2 regions of the Clostridium celatum genome follow, and region 1 is predicted to be linked to the other one. Evidence: riboswitches for the same ligand, from Rfam matches in the RefSeq annotation. Region 1 holds a riboswitch; the other holds the start of a gene.

Region 1 (7,412 bases):
TAATTTGAATTTCTTCTTTAGACATTTTTCTATTATAAATTTTTTCAAATTCATTAATTAAAGCTTTAGAATCTAACTTTTCTTTTTTTACTTTAGGTCTTTTCTCTAATGTTTTATTATAAACTTGAGGTATTATTTTTTTATTATAAATAGATTTAAAAACTTCACTTGTATAATGAGCATCAAAAAATGCATCATGAAACTCACCATCTACAGCTATCTCTAAAACCTCTACAGCTTTTTTTAATCCAATTTTTTGGCCTTTAGGCAATTTAAATAATTTAGTGGCATAACTTTGTATATCTATATACTTTTTAGGAATTGGAGATGTAGATAATTTATTAAATTCTATATTTTTTAGTAATTCTTTTATATCTGAAGTTCCCCAAACTACTAATACACTATCAGTATTACCAATAAATTTTAAAAATTCATTATATACATTTTTAAAATCTAAAGCTTTATTTAATTCATCTTCAGTTATTTTTGTTAAATTTTCTACGTAAGGATGAATTTTTGTATGAATATTAGGTTTAATTAAGTAATTAAAAGTAGAGATTGTATTAAACTTACTATCTAATTTTAGTGCACCTATTTGTATTATCTCAAATAATAGTTCAGGTTTATTATCATCTTTTATATCATCAGGATGTTGTTGGTTAAATTCTAAGTCAAAAATTATATAATTCATATTTGCACCTACGTTTTTTGAAAGTTTTTATTATTTTTAGTTATTAACATAATAGTTATTACATATATTAAAACATAAAAACAATGAAATGTCTTAAAAAGAGGTGTTATTTATGAGTATTTATGTGTTAAAAAATTATGTAGAAGAGTGTTTGAAAAAAGGTATTGAGCCAACATTTGAAGGATTAAACATTTTTTATAAAGAAAAAGTTTTAAACCAAGGAGTAAAAATTTAAAAAAAATTCATGTTATATTATTAAACATGGGGGTATAATAAAATGAAGTAACTATGGAAGAAAAGTGGTGAGAATTTGAATACTAAAAAATTAACAGAAGCAGCAATGTTATCAGCATTATTTGTAGTATGTAGCATGATGTTTATTTATACTGGGATAGCATATACACTATATTTGGATATGATAGTACCCATAATAGTTTGTCTTATATATATGAGGTTAGATTTTAAATATACAGTATTAGCATCTATTACATCATTACTTATAGTTGTATTAGCAGTAGGTGATATAGTATCTGGAATATGGATGAGTCAAGGAATATTAATGGGATTAATTTGTGGTTATTTTATACAAAAGAAGTCAACAATTTTTGATGATTTATTTTATTCAGCTGTATTAGGATGCTTTTTAATGGTTTTAATTGATGTATATTTTTCTAAATTAACAGGATATAGCTTTATGAAGGAATTTGATGAATATAGGAATATGTTTTCTTTAAATGAAGAGGCTATGAAAATAGCATTTAGTATATTTGTAGCAACAGTACCGATGAGTACTATTTTAATTACATATATAGCAGCTTTATTTATTGGAAAGAGGCTTAAAATTTTAAATGAAAATAATACTGAAAAATATGACATTATTCATAATTTTAAAAAAGTTGGTTCTTATATATGTTGCAGTAGAAAAACTTTTTTTATAGCAATTGGATACTTAATATTATTAGAGCTATTTAAATATTTAAATCTACAAGTTAATTTTATATATTTTAATACTGTAATAATGGCTATTAAGGTTATTGCTATATATTTTGTTTTAAAGGATTCTTTATCATTTGTTATGACAGGTATGATTTTAATTACAAAAGCAAATGGATACAGTAAATTTTTTTATTTTGCAATGATATACATGTTATTAGTAGATTTTAAATCTACATTTATTATTCTTGTTGTTACAAGTATAGTTTTTGATTTGATATTAAATTTAAGAAGTAAGCAAATTAATGGTTTAGGAAAGATTTTAGTAAGAAGATAAAAATAATGACAAATTTGTAGCGATAATAAATTTTAATATTTATTATAATTTCAAATTTGTCATTATTAATTTAAATTAAACTTAAAGAGTTAATATCAAGTTTATAAGTAACATCTTTTCTTTCTACTATGATATTTATTTTATTTTTTATTTCTTCATTTTCTAATATTTTAGAAATAAGTTCACGAGTTGGGTTCATTGCATAAGGAATTCCTACATACTTAAACATTGTAAAGTCGCCAGCAGTATCACCATATGCATAGCTTTTACTAAGATCTATATCATATTTTTCACATAGCTCTAATATAGCTTTTTCTTTACTTTCTGAATCCCACATTGGAATTATATCACCGTTATATTTGTTATTTTCATCTAATTTATAAATAGTACCTCTATAATCATCCATATTATATTTTGAAGACATTTCTTTAACTAACTCTATAGGAGAACCTGATATTGCAATTACAATATCTCCTCTATCTTTATGCCATTTAATTCTTTCTCTAGAAAAAGTATAGACTCTATCACCTTTTTGTTCTATTACTTTTCTTGCAATATAATCTATATGATATTTATCAAGTCCTTTAATAGCTTCTATATACACATCAACCATTTTTAAAAGATAAGTATCATAATCACCTTGTCTTTTATCCCAGTTAATATAAGCTGGTTTTACATATGTATGCCATCTTTTTTCATCTACTAAATCATATTTAATTATTTTTTTAAAGACTTCAGTAATTAATCCTTCTCTGTATATTGTTCCATCAATATCAAAAAATGCAGCAGTTTTTGACATAACCAAACCTCCTTTATTTATCTTTAGTTTTTATTAAAATTATATCAACAAATATATAATTATTTAAGTTAAATATAAAAAATAAGATAATTATTGATAATTTGTTATATTATAATATAATTAAAGTATAAGATAAATAGAAAAAATTGCTAGGGGTGCCTTTAGGCTGAGAAATAGTAATATTAACCCTTGTACCTGATCTGGATAATACCAGCGGAGGAAAGCATAAAATATATAATTAATTATATAAATTTTATTGTTAGCCTATAGCTATATTCCGGAGGAGTATAGCTATTTTTATTTCCTTTAAATTGAAAAAATACAAAAAACGGGATTAATCAGATTGGAATTTTTCATTTATTAAATAAATTAAGATAAGGAGAAAAAAATGAGAAATTACAAAATACCAACATTAACAATTGCAGGATCAGATTCATCAGGAGGAGCGGGAGTACAAGCAGATTTAAAAACTTTTAGTGCAATAGGAACTTATGGAATGAGTGTTATAACTGCAATAACAGCTCAAAATACACAAGGTGTATTTTTAGTAGAAGAATTAAGTGAGGATATAATAAGAAAACAAATTGAAGTTGTTTTTGAAGATATAGAACCAAAAGCAGTAAAAATAGGAATGGTATCTAGTTCAAGAATAGTAGAAGTTATAGTGGAGTCTTTAGCTCACTATAAACCTAAATATTTAGTTGTAGATCCAGTTATGATATCTAAAAGTGGATATTCATTATTAAGGAAAGAGGCTAAAAAGAGTTTAATTGAAGAATTAATACCAATGGCATATATAATAACACCGAATACATTAGAGGCTGAAGAAATAGTAGGTATAAAAATAAACACTATAGATGATATGAAGGAAGCTGGTAAAAAAATATTAGAGTTAGGACCTAAGTATGTACTTATGAAAGGTGGGCATCTTGAAGGAGATGCAGTTGATGTATTAATAGGCAAAGAAACATTTGAAATATATAAACAAGAAAGATTAGATAGAAAAAATACTCATGGAACAGGATGTACATTATCTTCTGCAATAGCTTCACATTTAGCTTTAGGATATGAAATAAGAGAAGCTGTAAAGTTGAGTAAGGAATATATAACTGAAGCAATAAGACATAGCTTTGATATTGGACAAGGCGTGGGGCCAGTTAATCATTTTTATAAATTTGAAGAGTAAAAAATTGTTTAAGGAAATAAAAAAAGTTATGTAGAAACTGTTTAAAAGTATAAGTTTATATATTAAGGAGAATATGAGATGTATGAATTAATCAATAAGGTAAAAGAAATAAATCCATTAGTGCTTCATTATACAAATGAGGTTACTATAAATGATTGTGCAAATGTAACTTTAGCTTTAGGGGCAAGCCCTTTGATGAGTTATAGTGATGAAGAAGTACAAGAAATAGTAAGTGTTGCAAATTCAATAGTAATTAATATAGGAACTATGAATTCAAGTAGATTAAATTTATTTGTTGAAGCTGGGAAGACTGCAAATAAATTTAATAAACCAGTTATTTTAGATCCAGTAGGGGTCTTTGCAACAAAAACTAGAAGTGATTTTACAAATAAACTTTTAAATGAAATTAAATTTGATGTAGTTAAAGGAAATATTTCAGAAATTAAGTTTATAGGTGGTTTAGATGTAAGAGGAAAAGGGGTTGACTCTTTTGATGATAATGAAGATAACTCAGAAGTGGTTAAAAGAGTAGCTAATAAGTTAGGGAGTATTATAGTTGCTACAGGTAAGGTAGATTATATAAGTGATGGTGAAAGTGTAATTAAAATTAAAAATGGAACTGTAAAGCTTAAAAGTATAACAGGAACTGGGTGTATGACTGGAAGTTTAATTGGAAGTTATTTAGGTGCTTATGATACATTAGTAAATTCAAAGGAAGAAATAACCATAAGCAAGTTAGAAGCTGTAGCTATGGGAGTACTTACAATGGGAGTAAGTGGAGAATTAGCTGATATAAATAATATTGCAATTGGTAGCTTTAAAGAAAAGTTAATGAATAATGTCTATGAAATGAATGTAGACAAGTTAAAAGAATATGCGAGGTTTGAGTAATATGAAGTTTTCACAAGTTTTATTTGAAGAAGTTAAAGGTCTTTGGAATGAGTATTTAGAACATCCATTTGTAAAAGGTATAGGAGAAGGAACTTTAGATAAGGAGAAGTTTAAAAATTATTTAATACAAGATTATTTATATTTAAAAGACTATGCCAAGGTTTTTGCAATGGGTGTTGTTAAGGCCAGTACCATGAAAGAAATGAAATTTTATCATCAATCAATTAAAGGTGTATTAGAGGATGAAACTGCAGTTCATATAAATTATTTAAGAGAATTTGGATTAACTCCAGAGGAAGTTGAAAAGTATAAATGTGAATTAACAACGGCAAGCTATACAAATTACATGCTCGGTATTGCATTAAAAGGTGGGGCAAAAGAAATTGCCATGACAATAATGCCATGTACTTGGAGCTATTATTACATTGGAAAGCATCTTTATGATAATTATAAAGAAAATTTAGAGGGTAATTTTTATGCTCCATGGATAGAGGAGTATGCATCAGAAGAGTTTAGGCAATGTGCTCAAGAATGGATTGATTATATTGATTATTTATGTGAAAACATATCAGAAGTTGAAAAAGAAAATTTAAAAGATATATTTGTTAAATCTAGTCTTTATGAAATGGAATTTTGGAATATGGCAAATAAATAGTTAAATATAAGAAGTTTTAAGGAGTAAAAAGCAAGATGGTAATTTTTATTGGGGTAATATCAGTAATGATATTTATGTTATATTTTAGAGACTTAAAAAGAAATCCAATTAATACTAAGGAAATGGTAGTTATAGCAATGATGAGTGGACTAGCTTTCATGCTTAGTTTGATTCAATTTGTTAAATATCCTCAAGGTGGAGGGATTACTTTATTTTCAATGCTACCAATAATGGTGCTTTCATTATTATATGGAAGAACAGCAGGTATTACAGGTGGTTTAATATGGGGAGTTTTATCATTATTAAATGGTGCATATGTAATACATCCAGTTCAGTTTTTCTTAGATTGTTTATTTGGACCAATGGCATTAGGTTTTGCATGTATTTTAGGAAGTGATAAGAAGTATAAAATTGTACTTGGATCACTATTTGCAGTTGCTTTATGTGTATTTTCATATTTTGTTTCTGGTGTAGTATTTTTTGCACAGTTTGCACCAGAAGGGATGAATCCATATTTATATTCATTTTTATATAACTTTACTAGTGCTGGGGTTGAAGGTATTTTATGTACTATAGTTATAGCAATAATTCCATTAGAACGATTTAAACATGAAGCTATAGAAAAAACACAAATTTATAATAAATAGTGGAGTTTAAGATTAGCATACCATAAGAATTTAAAGTTAAAAAAGTGTTTATATAGAGGAAATCTTAATAATCAAATCTAGAATACTATTATTTAGTCAAAAAATCTAAAGAGAATTAAATAATAAAAAATATATTAAATATGAGGAGAATTGTATGAATGAATTAAAATTATACTTAGTTACAGATTCAAATATTTTAGAAGATAGAGATTTTTATAAGTGTATTGAAGAGGCATTAAAAGGTGGAGTTACAATGCTTCAATTAAGAGAAAAGGAATCTAGTGGCAAGGAATTTTTAGAAAAAGCAATTAAACTTAGAGAATTAACAAGAAGATATAATGTAAAACTTATAATTAATGATAGAGTTGATATTGCTATGATTTGTGATGCAGATGGTGTTCATGTTGGACAAAGTGATATACCAGCAAATAAAGTTAGGGAATTAATAGGTGCTAATAAAATTATAGGAGTATCTGCAAGAACTATTGAAGAAGCAAGAATAGCAAAAGAAAATGGAGCTTATTATTTAGGTGTAGGGGCAATGTTTAATACAACAACTAAATTAGATGCAAAATCAGTATCAATTGAAACTTTAAAAAGTATAAAAGAAGAAGTTAATTTACCTATAGTTGCAATTGGAGGATTAAATTTAAATAATATTCAAGAATTAAAGTATTCTAACATAGATGGATATGCAGTAGTTTCAGCAATATTAGGAGCTGAAGATATAAAAAGTGAATGTGAAAAATGGTGCAGTGAAATTGAAAAATTAAGAAGCTAAAAATAATTAATAAATTGGGGGATTGAATTATGGAAGTAAGTAAGGTTAAATCAGAGGCTACAAGAAAGCTTGTATTAAGTGGTATATTAATTGCAATAGCCACTGTATTAGGAACTTTTTCTATACCTATTTTAGGTGCAAAGGCATCACCAATTCAACATCTTATAAATGTTATATCAGGTGTAACATTAGGACCAGTTTATGGACTATTATGTGCATTTGTATCATCATTACTTAGAAATATTTTAGGAACAGGAAGTATATTAGCTTTTCCAGGAAGTATGGTTGGTGTGCTTTTAGCAGGATTACTATATAAAAAATTTAAGAAAGTTGAATTAGCTGTAATTGGGGAAGTTGTAGGAACTGGTATAATAGGAGCATTACTAGCATATCCTTTAGCAGCTTTTGTTTTAGGAAGAGAAGTTGCATTATTTGTTTATATTGTTCCATTTTCTTTAAGTTCAATTGTTGGTAGTTTAATTGCATATATTA
Region 2 (7,412 bases), on a different contig from region 1:
CCCTTCATTAATCCCTGTCCTGCAACAAAAGGTAAATCTTTAACTTTTAAATTCTTAAGAACACTATATCTATGAAGTAAAGCTTCTTTAGCTAAAACTAATCTTTCTTGTAATATTTCAAAAAATTTATCTATATCATTATTAGCTTCTATTCCTATTCTAGGTAAATTAATAGTTATTGGTGCTATATTTCCTCTTCCTTTACATCCTGGTTCACCATTAATGTTTTTCATTAAGTATGTTCTACATCCCATAGTAGCTGGCATATATCCCTTGTCATAAAATTCTTTATTAAAGTCTGCATCTATATTCATAAAAGTTGGATTCATTCTTTTAGATGCAACTTCGCACGCTAATTTGTATAAATAATAATATGGATCTTCTGGCTCCCTATTAACTCCTTGTTTAACTCTAAAAATTATATTAGGAAATATAGGTTGTTCTCCTTTTCCTAAGCCCTTACAATATTCTTGTAAAAATACTTCGCATACTAAAGCTGCATCTTTCGAATTTGGTATACCTAAATTTATAGAAGAAAAAGGCACTTGAGAACCTGCACGTGAATGCATAGTATTTAAATTATAAACAACACCTTGCATAGCTTGATGAACTCTATCATTTAATTTTTCTTCAATTAAACTTTCTAGCTTTTCCCCTTCGATTCCATAAGACTTTAACTCTTTTCTTATTTCCTCTCTTGTTGGTTCAATAAATTCTGCCATATCATTATCAAAATCTGGATGAGATTGACCTCCAAACATATCATTTTGAGTTGATTGAAGTAATATACAAGATAACTCTGCTGCTGTTTCTATACGTTTAGGTGGCTTTATAGTTCCATATCCAGTGTTAAAGCCTTTTTTTAATATTTCTCCTGTTGGTATATGAAGACAATTAATTGTTAAATTGTATGAATCTAAATCATGAAAATATACTTCTCCAATTTCATGAGCCTTAGCTAAATACTTGGGCATATTATATAAGTTATGCCATTTATTTGATTCAGATGCTATTCTTAATAATTTAGAGCTAAAATTATTTCCCACATTAGCATTATCCCTATCTGTTTCTATTCCTATTTTATTAATGACTTTCATTAAATCTGATTTAATCTCTCTAACTCTTGTCCTTTCTTTTCTATATGATGAATATGCTCTCTGTATATTTTTATAACCACTTTCAACTAACGCTTTTTCAACTAAATTTTGAACTTCCTCTACAGAAATCTTTTCTTTTTTCTCACACTCTATATAGTTAATAACCTTTTGAGTACATTCCAATACTTGACTTTCTTTGAGTTTTTCTCCAATTTCATTACTAGCCTTTTTTATTGCATTACTAATTTTTTGAGAGTTAAATTTAACCTCTCTCCCATCTCTCTTCACTACATATAGCATAATATCACTCTCCTAATACAATATATTGTGTATATTGCAAATATATATTATACATTCTACACCTTTTTACTTTTATTTCCAAGTCTATTTTTTAAATCATACATCATTATCAATAGTGATAGTATTTTAATTATCACTATTGATAATGATATCGAATATGATATACTTAATATAATAAATAATTAAATTAGTGGAGGAAATTTTATGCAAAAGATTGCCTTAATAACTGATAGTGCTTGTGATCTTACATTAGATGTGTTGAAGGAAAACAATGTAAATTTATTACCACTTAGAATAATTTATTCTACTGGTGATTATAGAGATAGAGTGGATATTTCACCAAAGCAAGTATATGAAAACTTAGAAAAAGAAGTTCCAAAAACCTCTCTTCCTAGTGCTCAAGACATTGAAGATATTTTAAATAAATTAGAAGAAGAAGGATATACTCATGTAATTGCTATTTCTATTTCAAGTGGACTTTCTGGAAGCTTTAATGCTTTAAGATTAGCGTTAGAAGACCATCCAAAACTTACTTCTTACGTTTATGACTCAAAAATATTAGCTTATCCTCAAGGTGAAATAGTCATAGAAACAGCTAAACTTATAAAAGCAGGTAAAACCTTTGAAGAAATTATCGAAACATTACCTAAGATAAGAGAAAGAGTTATTGGATACTTTACAATAAATACATTAGAATATCTAAAAAAAGGTGGTAGAATAGGTAGAGTTGCCGGAACAGTTGGAGAATTGTTAAACCTTAAACCTATAATAACTACAGACGAAAATGGTGTATATTATAACGTTGCTAAAGTAAGAGGTAGAAAACAATCTTTATCAAAAATGACTGAGTTATTAAAGGGATACCTTGAAAAAGGTAAATGTGAAGTTGCTGTACTTCATGCAGGTTGTGAAGATGAAGCAATAAAGTACATGAATAGCTTAAAAGATTTACCTAACATAGTATCTATAAAAATAGCAGAAATCAGTCCAGCTTTAGGAGTTCACGGTGGCCCTGGATTAATAGGTTTCTCTGTTAAATCGGTAGAGTAAACTATGAAGGATTTTGATTTTAACAATATTGAAGATTTAAAGGCTGAAGAAAAAAGATTACATGACGAATACAAAGCTAAACTTGCAGAATTAAAAAAAGTTCAAAAAGAAAAAGAAGCTGTAGGTCAGGTTTTTACAAAAGGTTTATTACCTATTTATGTTCTTTATATATTAAAATCAGGACCTACTAACGGAAATGAAATTTCAACTAAGGTTTCTCAAAAAACTAATGGCTTATGGACACCTAGTACAGGTGGAATATATCCTTTATTAAAAAAATTAGAAAAAGAAGGATTAGTAATTGGGAAATGGGATGATCCGAAAAAGAAATTTCAAAAACTTTATTCTCTAACACCACTTGGAGAAGTTGAATTTAATAATAGAAAAGAACTTCTTAAACATAAAATTGAAGAATCATTAAAAGTCTTTCAAATTGTATATAGAGACTTATATCTATAAAATATATTCATATCTTAAATACATCCACTTTGTCTGGATGTATTTTTATTTTCCTTTTTGTAAATACTAATAAAAATTTATTTAGGATGGTGTATTTAAATGAAGGGAATGATATTAGATTATACAGGTGCTGATGCTTTTATATTATTAGAAGATGATTCTATTATAACAATGCCTTTAAGCTCCTTTGAACAACTATTACCAATTGGTACTAATATAAGTTTATGTAATTTGCTTAATAAATCAACTAATACTAATTATAAACCTTGTCAAATGCTTAATAAAGGTATTGACTTTTTGTAAAATATTGCCTAAAATTTAATTATATTAAGTTGCTAGGGGTGCCCAAAGGCTGAGAGATGATTTTCATCAACCCTTTTAACCTGATCTGGATAATTCCAGCGTAGGAAAGCTATTTATAGAATATTTATATTCTCATGTCTAGGTACCTCTTACGCAAAATAAGGAGGTATTTTTTTATGTCAAATTTTCTAGCAACATTAGGTGAAAATTTTAAAACACTATTCAGTAATCCACTTACTATAATTACGCTAATAGGATGTGCAATTTTATTAATTGCTTTCATCAAATTCAAATCATTAAAATTTGATTCTAAATTAATAGCACGAATAGGACTAGCTATTGCTTTAGCTTTCATTTTAGATATGATAAAAATATATACATTACCAAATGGCGGTGGAAGTATTTCTTTAGGTAGTATGGTTCCAATATTGTTACTTTCTTTTATTTATGGTCCATCCATAGGTTTATTTACTGGATTTTTATTTGGTGTTTTTAAATTAATACTTGATCCATATATCTTAAACCCTATTCAAGTATTGTTTGATTATCCATTACCATTTATGGCTGTTGGTATAGCTGGTTTCTTTAAAAATAAATATATTGGAGCAAGCATCGGAATGTTTTTACGATTTATATCTCATTTTATATCTGGAGTTATATTTTTCGGCTCATACGCTCCCGAAGGAATGTCGCCAATAATATATTCTTTAGTAGTAAATGGTTCGGCAGTAGGTGGAGAATTACTAATCTGCTTAGTATTGTTAGCTTTTTTACCAATAGAAAGACTTATCAAAACATTGAAAACTAATGTAATATCATCATAAAAAAATAACATGCCATATAATAAAAGTTATATGGCATGTTATTTTAATCTACACTTATAGCATTTACTGGACAGCTTGATTCTGCATCTTTTGCATCATCTTCATGCCCAGCTGGAACTGGATTAGTTTTAGCAACTGCCTTTCCGTCATCATCCATTTCAAAAACATCTGGACATATTGATGGACATAATCCACAACCTATACAAGTATCTTTATCTACTGATGCGTTCATATACTTCACTCCTTTTACAAATTTACATTTATATTGTTTCCAGAGTAATATTTATTTATGTATTTTATATATCTTACCACTTATTTGGCGCTTTTTCTGTTATATCTATAGTCCATTCTTTAAATTCATTTGTAGCAAATATATAATAATTTTCTTCTGTATTTTCCTTTTTATTAGTTATGGTTATTAAAGTTTTATATGTGCTAGTATCATATCCTCTATTTTTTACAGTAACTACAACATCATAATCAGTTGAATCATCATCTATTAATTCTATATTAGGAATAACCTTTTTTGCTGATTGTAAAAAGTCTTTTAAATCAGTGGAAAATATATATTTCAGACATTCAATATCACCATTTATATCTACTCCAACTTTATAGTTTTCAATATCCGAATTTTCTTTACTAATTTTTAAAACATCCAATATTGAATTATAATATACATATTCAAAATCCCTAGGTTTTCTTATAAACGAAAGATTTTTTATTATCCCCTCATCTAACCTTTTAGATACGGTAAATATATTATTACCATCATATAAATTTCCTTCATCACTACCTACTACGTAATAAAATTCCTTTACTTCATCCCCTAAATCAATTTCAAATTTATAATCAGGTTCTAAATTAGATTTATTTTCGCTTATTTTAGCTCTTAATAAGAATTTATACATTTCTTTAATAGCACTATCCTCTGTTACTATAAACTTAAACCCGGTATCTCTTGTGCTTTGTATACTTATTTGTTCTACTTTATTTGAATTTAAATACTCAAAGTATTCATTTTTCAATCCTAATTTCTTTTCTATATCCTCTAATACTGTACATCCACTTAACATAAATGCCATAACTGCAATACTTATAGCTAAAAAATACTTTTTTAAATTCTTACTCATATACTTCTCCCTAAAACTTAAAATAATAGGAGAAGCTTAAGCTCCTCCTAATAAAGATAATTATAATACTTTATTGTAGTATTATCAATTTAATTCCTTTATATTTTTAAGTACTATGTTAGTAAATTATTGCATAGGTACAACTACAGTAGAATTTTTAAAGTCGTAGAACATTAACCAACATCCACCTTCTTTATCATCTACCCATGTAACAAATCCTGTCCTTCCATCATAAGGTTGTTCATCTTTATCTTTCTTTCCAGGGATTCCATATATAATATGTTTAAGATTTCCTTTAGAATCGCATTTATATCCTAATTTAAAATATCCATATTTCTTAATATAAGGATAATAGTTAAGCATTGGATAATATGCTAATGTATATTTATTGTAATTAGACATATTGCACATTTCATGCAAATCCTTTACCGGTATTTTATACCATTTTGTATATTTTATTTCATCTATTCCGTCATAATCCCTTTCAAACCCTTCTACTATGGCTTCAAAATATTCTCCTATGCTACCTCTTATCTTTCCATTCATAGGATCAAATTCTTTGTTTGCTTCAATTTCATCTTCATAATCTTCAAATTTTCCTCTTAAATTTTCTTTAGGTGCTTTTACTACTGTTTCCTCTATTATTTTATTTTCAACTTCCACAATTTCATCTCTAGGTTCTATGTTATTATCCTTAACTTCTATATTTTCATTTTGTACACTTTCACTTCTTATTTCCTCTACTTCCGTTACTGGTTCTACTTCTTTCACTGACTCTACTTCTTTTACTGCTTCTACTGTTTCTACTTCTTTTACTGCTTCTACGTCTTCTCTTTCACATTCATCTTTCTTATTCTTTTCTTTTACATCACTCTTTTTCTCTATTTTTTTAAATTCCTTCTTAGAATCTTTATCATTTAACTTATCAACATATTTATTTTTTAAGTCAGCAGCTTTAACAATAGTATAGTTTTTCCAATTATCACTTGGTTGTTGTCCATTTAAAAAACCACATAAAACAAATACAGGAATACCTTCTTTCATCTTAGCTATAGCTGTTCCTGATATTTTATCAAAATGTAAATCTAATCCTCCTATATTAGCTATATTATATTCTTTTGTTGAATCTCCCTTACCTGATTCACTTATTGCTATAGGACCTAAATTTACTATTTGCTTCATATCCTTTTTACAACAAATAACCATCATACAATACTCGTCATTATCTTTTCTCAAATTTTGTGCATAAAAAGATATCTTACATCTATCTCCCCTAGCTTCAATTTTGGAATACCCTGATAATGTTTTATCTTCAGAATTTGCATATCCTCTTTCATCCTCTTGCAAAATTACGAAGTTTCTATACAACCTATTACTATTTGCCATTTTAGAACCCCCACTTTATATTAATTCCATATATTATATGTTTTATTTAAGTAAATATGTTATTTTTTAATTCTTAAAAATTTAGTAATTAATATAATAAAGATATTTGCTATATTCTATAAAAAATAAATATAAAAAAAGCTATTGTAAATATGTACAATAGCTTCTTAAATAGTCATTATTTCATTATTTCATTAATACAATTTGCAAGTGCTACAAATTCTTCTATACTTAAAGTTTCTCCTCTTCTCTTAGGATCAACATTAGCCTTAACGAAAGCTTCTTCTAGTTTTTCCTTAGCAGGTCCTATATTCTTAACTCCATTCCATAAAGTCTTTCTTCTCATATTAAATGAATTTCTTATTATATCGAAGAATAACTTTTCATTTTGAACTTGAACTCTAGGCTTATCAAGTTTATCTAATCTAATAACTATTGAATCAACCTTAGGTCTAGGAATAAAACAAGTTGGTGGAACCTTTCTTACTATACTTGTATTACAATAATATTGAACTAATAAAGATAATGCACCATAATCTTTATTACCTGGTTCTGCATTCATTCTTTCTGCAACTTCTTTTTGTATCATTATAGTTAATGATTTAAAATTATATCCATCCTTAAGGAGTTTAACTATAATTGGAGTTGTTACGTAATAAGGAAGATTTGCCACTAGCTTTACACTTTTTTCTTCTCCAATTATTTCATTAAAATCAACTTTTAAGGCATCATTATGTATAAGTGTAAAATTAGGATTTTCACCTAACTCTTGTGTTAATATTGGAATTAAATCATTATCAAGTTCAATAGCAACAACCTTTTTTGCTTTCTTTAATAATTGAACTGTTAATGTTCCAACTCCT

What was found. Region 1 has a riboswitch for thiamine pyrophosphate ahead of thiD (bifunctional hydroxymethylpyrimidine kinase/phosphomethylpyrimidine kinase). Riboswitches for the same ligand answer to the same signal wherever they lie in the genome.
Region 2: another riboswitch for thiamine pyrophosphate. It lies ahead of thiT (energy-coupled thiamine transporter ThiT); the one in region 1 lies ahead of thiD (bifunctional hydroxymethylpyrimidine kinase/phosphomethylpyrimidine kinase).

What each region holds. Positions count from the first base shown of each region.
Region 1 is NZ_JAJKGM010000001.1:7,884-15,295, forward strand. Features, by position in the region: gene LPC13_RS00045 (3'-5' exonuclease) at 1-691, opposite strand, end outside; gene LPC13_RS16900 (hypothetical protein) at 804-926, shown strand; gene LPC13_RS00050 (DUF2232 domain-containing protein) at 1,002-1,961, shown strand; gene LPC13_RS00055 (HAD family hydrolase) at 2,032-2,760, opposite strand; TPP riboswitch at 2,902-2,999, shown strand; gene thiD (bifunctional hydroxymethylpyrimidine kinase/phosphomethylpyrimidine kinase) at 3,149-3,946, shown strand; gene thiM (hydroxyethylthiazole kinase) at 4,025-4,837, shown strand; gene tenA (thiaminase II) at 4,839-5,492, shown strand; gene thiT (energy-coupled thiamine transporter ThiT) at 5,528-6,139, shown strand; gene thiE (thiamine phosphate synthase) at 6,294-6,920, shown strand; gene thiW (energy coupling factor transporter S component ThiW) at 6,950-7,412, shown strand, end outside.
Region 2 is NZ_JAJKGM010000009.1:83,104-90,515, reverse strand. Features, by position in the region: gene nrdD (anaerobic ribonucleoside-triphosphate reductase) at 1-1,397, opposite strand, end outside; gene LPC13_RS06210 (DegV family protein) at 1,602-2,447, shown strand; gene LPC13_RS06205 (PadR family transcriptional regulator) at 2,451-2,906, shown strand; gene LPC13_RS06200 (hypothetical protein) at 3,006-3,209, shown strand; TPP riboswitch at 3,234-3,333, shown strand; gene thiT (energy-coupled thiamine transporter ThiT) at 3,386-4,033, shown strand; gene LPC13_RS06190 (ferredoxin) at 4,077-4,265, opposite strand; gene LPC13_RS06185 (hypothetical protein) at 4,339-5,163, opposite strand; gene LPC13_RS06180 (hypothetical protein) at 5,290-6,549, opposite strand; gene rsmA (16S rRNA (adenine(1518)-N(6)/adenine(1519)-N(6))-dimethyltransferase RsmA) at 6,728-7,412, opposite strand, start outside.